DNA from 3 places in the Pseudundibacterium arcticum genome. Region 1 is predicted to be linked to each of the others. Evidence: predicted binding sites of a transcription regulator. Region 1 holds the regulator's gene; each other region holds the start of a gene.
What was found. The regulator LexA, encoded in region 1, represses DNA repair genes until DNA is damaged. The targets are predictions, from matches to a motif close to ACTGTATNNNNATACAGT.

Region 1 (2,270 bases):
GAATTGACTCACTAAACTAGCTCACGCTCCCTGAATGACGCGAATATTCCGCAACTAGCGCAATCAGGCCGCTGCAGCAGCAGGCGCAGCTGCAGGTGCAGGTGTCTCGGTACGGTGCTTGGCTGCATCTTCGCGCTGAACCGACTTCATCATCGGCGACGGAGCAGTTTCTGCCTTCTTCATCTTGACGGTCAGGTGACGCAGCACCGCATCATTGAATTTGAATGCAGTTTCGATTTCAGTCAAGGTCTCGCTGTCGCATTCGATGTTCATGCAGACATAGTGCGCTTTGGCGAGCTTTTGAATCATGTAAGCCATCTGACGACGGCCCCAGTCTTCAACGCGGTGGATCTTGCCGCCACGGGCCGTGACGTTGGTCTTGTAGCGCTCGATCATTGCAGGCACTTGCTCGCTTTGATCCGGGTGCACGATAAATACGATTTCATAATGACGCATGTAATCTCCTTTTGGACGGATTGAAAAATCGCCCACCTCGGCGTCAAGACGAGTGTGGGAAGAGGAAAGCCGAAAATAGTAACTCAAAACCGCAGAAAACTCAACGCTTTCAAGTCCTTATCCTCGGCCGACAGGCGCACTATCGCCAAAAAATCGGACCAGGCAATCAAATTACCCTTGCATTCGAATTAATACTGTACAAAAATACAGCCTGTCAATATCCACAGCATACGCTGCCCGCGCAGCGCCAATCACCATGCTCAAGCTCACCGCCCGCCAGGAACAAATCCTCAACCTGATCCGGGATGCCATCAACAACACTGGCTTCCCCCCTACCCGCGCCGAGATCGCGACCGAACTCGGCTTTCGCTCAGTCAATGCGGCGGAGGAGCATCTGCAGGCGCTGGCGCGCAAGGGCGCGATCGAGATCGCGCCGGGCACCTCGCGCGGCATCCGGTTGCGCGACATGGATGGCGGGCAATCGGGCGCAGGCGCGCCGCGTTTCGGTACGCAAATGGCGTTGCCGCATCCGGCGCTGATGCAACTGTGCCTGCCACTGGTCGGACGGGTCGCCGCCGGCTCCCCTATCCTGGCGCAAGAGCATATCGAGGCAAGCTATAACGTGGATCCTGCCCTGTTCTCAGCGAAACCCGATTACCTGCTGAAAGTACGCGGGCTGTCGATGCGCGACGTCGGCATACTCGATGGCGACTTGCTGGCAGTCAAAAAGGTCGACACTGCCCGAAACGGCCAGATCATCGTGGCCCGCCTGGGTGACGATGTCACGGTCAAGCGTTATAAAAAAACCGGCGGCGTGATCGAACTGCACCCGGAAAATCCCGATTTTCAGATCATCCGGGTGGAAGCCGGGCGCGATGATTTTGCACTCGAGGGTCTGGCGGTCGGGCTATTGCGCAGCTGGGCTTGATCCGACCTCTACGATAGTCATTGCGGCCAAACTTGACGGCTGCCGAACGCGATCATGCGTTCGACCCTTGGTTTGAGCAGGCGGCTGCCCACGATCATGGACAATGCACCCAGCCGGACATGATGACGCGGGCGCTGCGCGACAGGATCGCCTTTTCCATGCGCCATCCGGCCTTGCCGTGCCGCACGCTGGCACCGATCATCAGGCGTCCTGACACGTGGCCGATCCTCAGTTGCGCTGGCGCTGCTGGCGTGTCACCGCTCGCCTGAGCATGCAGCGCACCCCGCGCACCCGACGCTGCGGCAAGGACGCGCGCGGCGATCGATCCCGGCAAGGCCGCCGCCACCGCCAACGCAATTGACCCGGTGCCGGTAAACGCGTGGTGCAGCTTGCCCATGGACAAAATCCGCGCCAGCACATCGATTCGTTCTGCCGCCACCGTTTCGCCGGCGCTGCTCAAATACGTGGCAGGCGGTGCCAGCCACGCCAGTTTTGGTGTCGCCGGGCGCTCGCGCGTGGCGCTTGCCACATCCGGCGCCAGACCATGATGACCGCCGCGTACGAACGGATCGCCTCACAGCGTGCCAGTAATTCCGGATCGGCATTGACTTGCACGGGCATTTCCACTCCGCTCAGGCCGATGGCGGCTGCTTCGATAAACACCGTCGGGTTGCCGGCCGTCAGCAATGTCGCCTCGATGCGCCCGATGCCGGGTACATCCAACTGATCCACAACATTTCCGGTAGGCAGCAAGGCGGTGCTGGGATGCTCGTCTTCGATAAACTCCAGCACGATTTCAGCGCCGGCGAAAGTAACACCATCTTCCTGAAACTGACCCGACTCGAGCGGAGAGCCATCCCTGACAGGAACATGCGCGACGATCTGC
Region 2 (2,270 bases), on a different contig from region 1:
AGATCAATCTGACCGATGACCAGTCGCGCATCATGAAGGTGTCGGGCGGCGGCTTTGAGCAGTGCTACAACGGCCAGTGTGCGGTCGATGCTGGCAGCATGCTGATCGTCGCCACCGGCGTGACGCACGCGTGCAACGACAAGCAGCAGATCAAGCCGATGCTGGCCATGCTCAAGTCGCATGAGGCGGAGCTGGGCAAGCCGGAACAGCTGTGTGCCGATACCGGCTACTTCAGTGCTGCCAATGTGGACGCGTGTGTCGAAGCGGGGGTTGAGCCGATGATCGCAATGGGGCGGGAAGCCCATTATCCCGGGCTATTGGCGCGCTTCGCGGAACCGGAGCCGCTGCCGGACGATGCCGATGCGGTGACGCGGATGGCGCATCGCTTGACGACGCGAAGCGGCCGAGCCGACTATGCGCTGCGCAAGCAGACGGTAGAACCGGTGTTCGGCATCATCAAGCATGTGATGAAATTCAGGCAGTTTCTGTTGCGCGGCGTGGAAAAAGTACGTCAAGAATGGAATCTGGTCGCCTTGGCCTGGAACTTAAAACGCATGAGCACTTTAAACATGGCGTAACGAGAAAAAAGAGCATAAATACGCGTGCGCAGCGAACTCGCGAAGCACAAAATCCGCTCCGCATGGCTCTCACGTGCCCATTCCGACGAATTAAAACGCTAACAAGTCTGGATTTGCTTGCCAATCATCGAAAAATGAATCAAAAACCCTGAGTCCGACAGCCTCCTAGGACGTTCTCAGGGGCCTCATGGTGGTCCAGACTCCATAGCGATGAATAGTCTCATTGTCATAGCCGCGCAGCTTGCTACATTGATAAATTCATTGCGATTAGTGATATGCGAATGTCGCCAACATAAGCAAAACAGCTAAGGGATTTTGCTAATATACTGTATATTTATCCAGTATATTGTAACTGCCTTTCTCTTGCCTTCATGCAAGTAAAGGAACCCCTTATGCACACACAAACGCAAATCTTGACGGGCGCTGCTAGCGTGGTGGCCCAGATGCCCCAGCTCATCTGGCGTGCCAATCAGATGGCGCGTTATCGATCCGCGACCCTGTCATCCGGCTTCCGTTCGTTGGACGACGAACTCCCGGAGCACGGCTGGCCGCGGTCCGCACTGATCGAGTTATTGCTTCAACAGCCCGGTATAGGCGAGATCCAGTTGTTGAAACCGGCACTCGTCAGCCTGTCCCGGACGCGGCGCATCGCGCTGGTCCAGCCTCCCCATTTGCCCGACGTCGCCGCCTGCCGCAAGTGGGGTATCGCAACTGGCAACCTGTTATGGCTACCAACCACAGGCACCGCAGACGCCCTGTGGGCCACCGAACAGATATTGCGCAATGGCAGTTGCGGTGCGGTCCTGCTCTGGCTGTCCCATGTACGCACCGACGCGCTGCGCCGATTGCATCTGGCCGCACAGTCCTCGGACACAATGTTCTGGCTGCTACGTCCGGCGGCCAATAGCCAGGACCCTTCGCCGTCACCGCTACGCCTGGTGCTGCAACCGGCCGTCGCCGGCATCCAGATCGACATCCTCAAGCGCCGTGGCCCGCAAGCCGACCACAGTATTTATTTCCGGCTGAGCGACATGCCAGTAGGCCCTCACCAAGACAATGTGAAACATCATGCGCGTCTGGATCGGCGTTTACCTGCCACTTATTCCGCTGGAAGCTCTGCGGCCGTCGTGGTGTGAGCAAGGCGAATACGCGCTCATCGACAACGATCGCGTGCTGGTGACGTCTGCCCTGGCGGCGCGAAGCGGGGTGCGCTGCGGCATGCGCCGCGGCGGCGTCTCGGCCATCGCGCCGGAGACCACGCTGCTGGAGCGTGACCTGGTGCAAGAACAGCGGGCGTTGGACAGTGTAGCGATGACCTTGCTCCAGTTCACCCCCGAAGTGACATACGCAGAAGGCTTTGCCGTGCTGCTCGATGTCACGGCAAGCCAGCGACTGTTTGGCGGTTGTCATCTGTTATGTAGAAGACTCAGCGCGAGCATCCGTGCGTTAGGGTTCACCGCCAGACTGGGTACGGCGCCCACGGCACAAGCGGCCTGGCTACTTGCACGCTCGAAGAGTGACCGATCCGGACCAGTCAGGCGACGCGTGATGCAGATGGAAACGATGACCAGACGGCTCGACCGCCTTCCGTGCAGTCTGCTTCCCGCCGCCGATCTGCATCGGGACTGGTTGCAAGGCATCGGCTGCCAGGTCCTGGGTGATTTACGCAAGTTGCCGCGTGCCGGACTCCAG
Region 3 (2,270 bases), on a different contig from region 1:
CCGGAACGGCCGCGAACAGATCCCCTTGATAACGGGAGGCATCACAGACCTCGCTCAGGATGACGCCGGCCTTCTTATAATGAAAGCCCGATTTGTACATGGATGCTAGGCCAGCCAGCGCCCAGCCCTGCAGCGTCATGCTATTCGCGGTTGGCGTCGTGAGTGGGATGGTGACGCTCGGACAGTATTGGGGGCGGTCCTCCCTGAATCGATCCGTCATGATGAACACCTGCAGCATGCCGGCGATAGAGTGTTGATCGCGCAGCTTCTTGGCCGCGTTACTGACGAAGTGGGCAAGGGCGTCCTGCAGATCCTCGATCGCGGTCACGGCTTGGCCAAAGGACCGGCTGTTGATGATCTGCTTCTTGGCCGGCGCCAGCTCTTCCAACTCGATACAGGGCTCACCGCGCAACTCCCGCATAGTTTTTTCCATCACCACGCCGAAGCGCTGGCGCATGCTGGGGGCGTCCGCGTCGCGCAGCTGCAGGACCGTTTCGACCCCAAGGCTGCTCAAAGCTGCAGTTAGACGGCGCCCGATGCCCCAGACCTCTTCGGTCGGGATATTACGCAGAACGCTGTTGAGTTGGGACTTGGAAAGCAGATTGAAATTGAAGTCCCCATTGGACCGCGGGTGCCGCTTGGCCACGAAGTTGGCCAGCTTGGCCAGCGTTTTTGATGGTCCAATGCCGACGCAAACTGGAATGCCGGTCTCCTGGTACACGCGCTCCCTCATCGAGCGTGCCCGCTCCTGGATATCAGTGAATCCCGTCAGATCCAGGAAGGCCTCATCGATGCTGTAGACCTCCCGGACCGGAGAGAACTGGCTCAGTATCGACATGACCCGGTTGCTCATGTCGGCATACAGCACGTAGTTCGATGAGAACACCTCGATCCCATGCTCTCGCACCAGGTCACGGATCTTGAAGACAGGCACGCCCATTTTGACGCCCAGTGCCTTTGCCTCATTACTCCTTGAAACAGCGCAGCCATCATTGTTGGATAAAATTATTACCGGCCGATTTTGCAGATCCGGCCGGAACACGCGCTCACAAGACACATAAAAATTGTTGCAGTCAACCAGTGCGATACTGCGAGTCTTTCCCTGCATACCGCCCACTCCATCGCCTCATACATTCAGTAGCTTGTGCAAGTTGAATGTGACAACACCCCAAATGCGCAATTCCTGCCCTTCCTTTAGCACAATCGGAGGATACGCCGGGTTCTCTGCCAATAACCTCACATCGGATCCGCGCCGGTAAAGACGTTTCACGGTGAATTCCTCATCGACGATGGCCAGCACGATATGGTTGTGCGCAGGCGTAATCGAGCGATCGACAATTAAGGTATCACCGTCATAAATGCCTATGCCTATCATGGAAAGGCCACGTACCCGAAACAGGAACGAGGCCTGCTCGTTCACCAGCAGATGTTCATTCAGGTTGATCCGGCGCTGCGCATAGTCAGCGGCCGGCGACGGAAAGCCGGCGCAAACCGCCGCGTCAAACAAGGTCAACACCAAGGGAAGGGAAGAAAGAGGGACCGGAGCATTCATAATTTATACTGTATGTTCGTACAGTATATGTAAGCTCGTGAAGTTCGGCAAGTGCCTCTTTTATTCAATCCTGCTCCTTGACAATTTTCATGCCTTACATTAAAGTAAGGTATATGTAAGAATGAAAGGATTATCATGTCAACAGCAACGGTAACCTCAAAAGGTCAGATCACTATCCCGGCAGCCGTTCGGGCTGCACTTGGTCTCGACGCCGGCAGCCGGATTGAATTTGTTGAAATCGAAAAAGGCAAGTACGCAATCGTCCCGGCTACCAGTCCCGTCCTAGCCCTGAAGGGCATGCTGCGCAAGCCTGCTATGCCTGTGACGATCGAGAGTATGAATGAAGCAATTGCCTCGCAGGGAGCCAAAGCGCGATGATAGGTCTTGATACCAATGTCCTGGTGCGATACATCGCTCAGGACGATCCGAAGCAGTCACCACGCGCTACGGCCGTAATCAATGCGCTGTCCAACGAAGAACCGGGGTTCATTACGCTCGTGTCGCTTGTTGAATTAGTGTGGGTGATGCAGGGCTGCTACAACGCGACCAAGTCGGAGATCGTCGAAATTCTTGAAATGCTACTTCGAACCCAAGAGTTGGCGGTGGAAAACGCTGAAACAGCGATCAAAGCACTAAGTATTTTTGCGGGATCAAAAGCAGATTTTTCGGATTGCCTCATCGAGCGATCCGCGAACAAGGTAGGTTGCGAATATACCGT

Region 2: imuA (translesion DNA synthesis-associated protein ImuA) is a predicted target of LexA. The motif match lies at 904-921, and genes of this name have one in related genera.
Region 3: ACFOFO_RS23535 (LexA family protein) is a predicted target of LexA. The motif match lies at 1,560-1,577, and genes of this name have one in related genera.

The regions. Positions count from the first base shown of each region.
Region 1 is NZ_JBHRTP010000101.1:502-2,771, reverse strand. Features, by position in the region: gene rpsF (30S ribosomal protein S6) at 64-456, opposite strand; gene lexA (transcriptional repressor LexA) at 713-1,384, shown strand; partial or broken gene prpF (2-methylaconitate cis-trans isomerase PrpF) at 1,479-2,270, opposite strand, start outside.
Region 2 is NZ_JBHRTP010000052.1:25,852-28,121, forward strand. Features, by position in the region: gene ACFOFO_RS16130 (IS1182 family transposase) at 1-578, shown strand, start outside; gene imuA (translesion DNA synthesis-associated protein ImuA) at 1,022-1,714, shown strand; gene ACFOFO_RS16140 (Y-family DNA polymerase) at 1,647-2,270, shown strand, end outside.
Region 3 is NZ_JBHRTP010000091.1:52,180-54,449, reverse strand. Features, by position in the region: gene ACFOFO_RS23540 (Y-family DNA polymerase) at 1-1,108, opposite strand, end outside; gene ACFOFO_RS23535 (LexA family protein) at 1,127-1,552, opposite strand; gene ACFOFO_RS23530 (AbrB/MazE/SpoVT family DNA-binding domain-containing protein) at 1,688-1,930, shown strand; gene ACFOFO_RS23525 (PIN domain-containing protein) at 1,927-2,270, shown strand, end outside.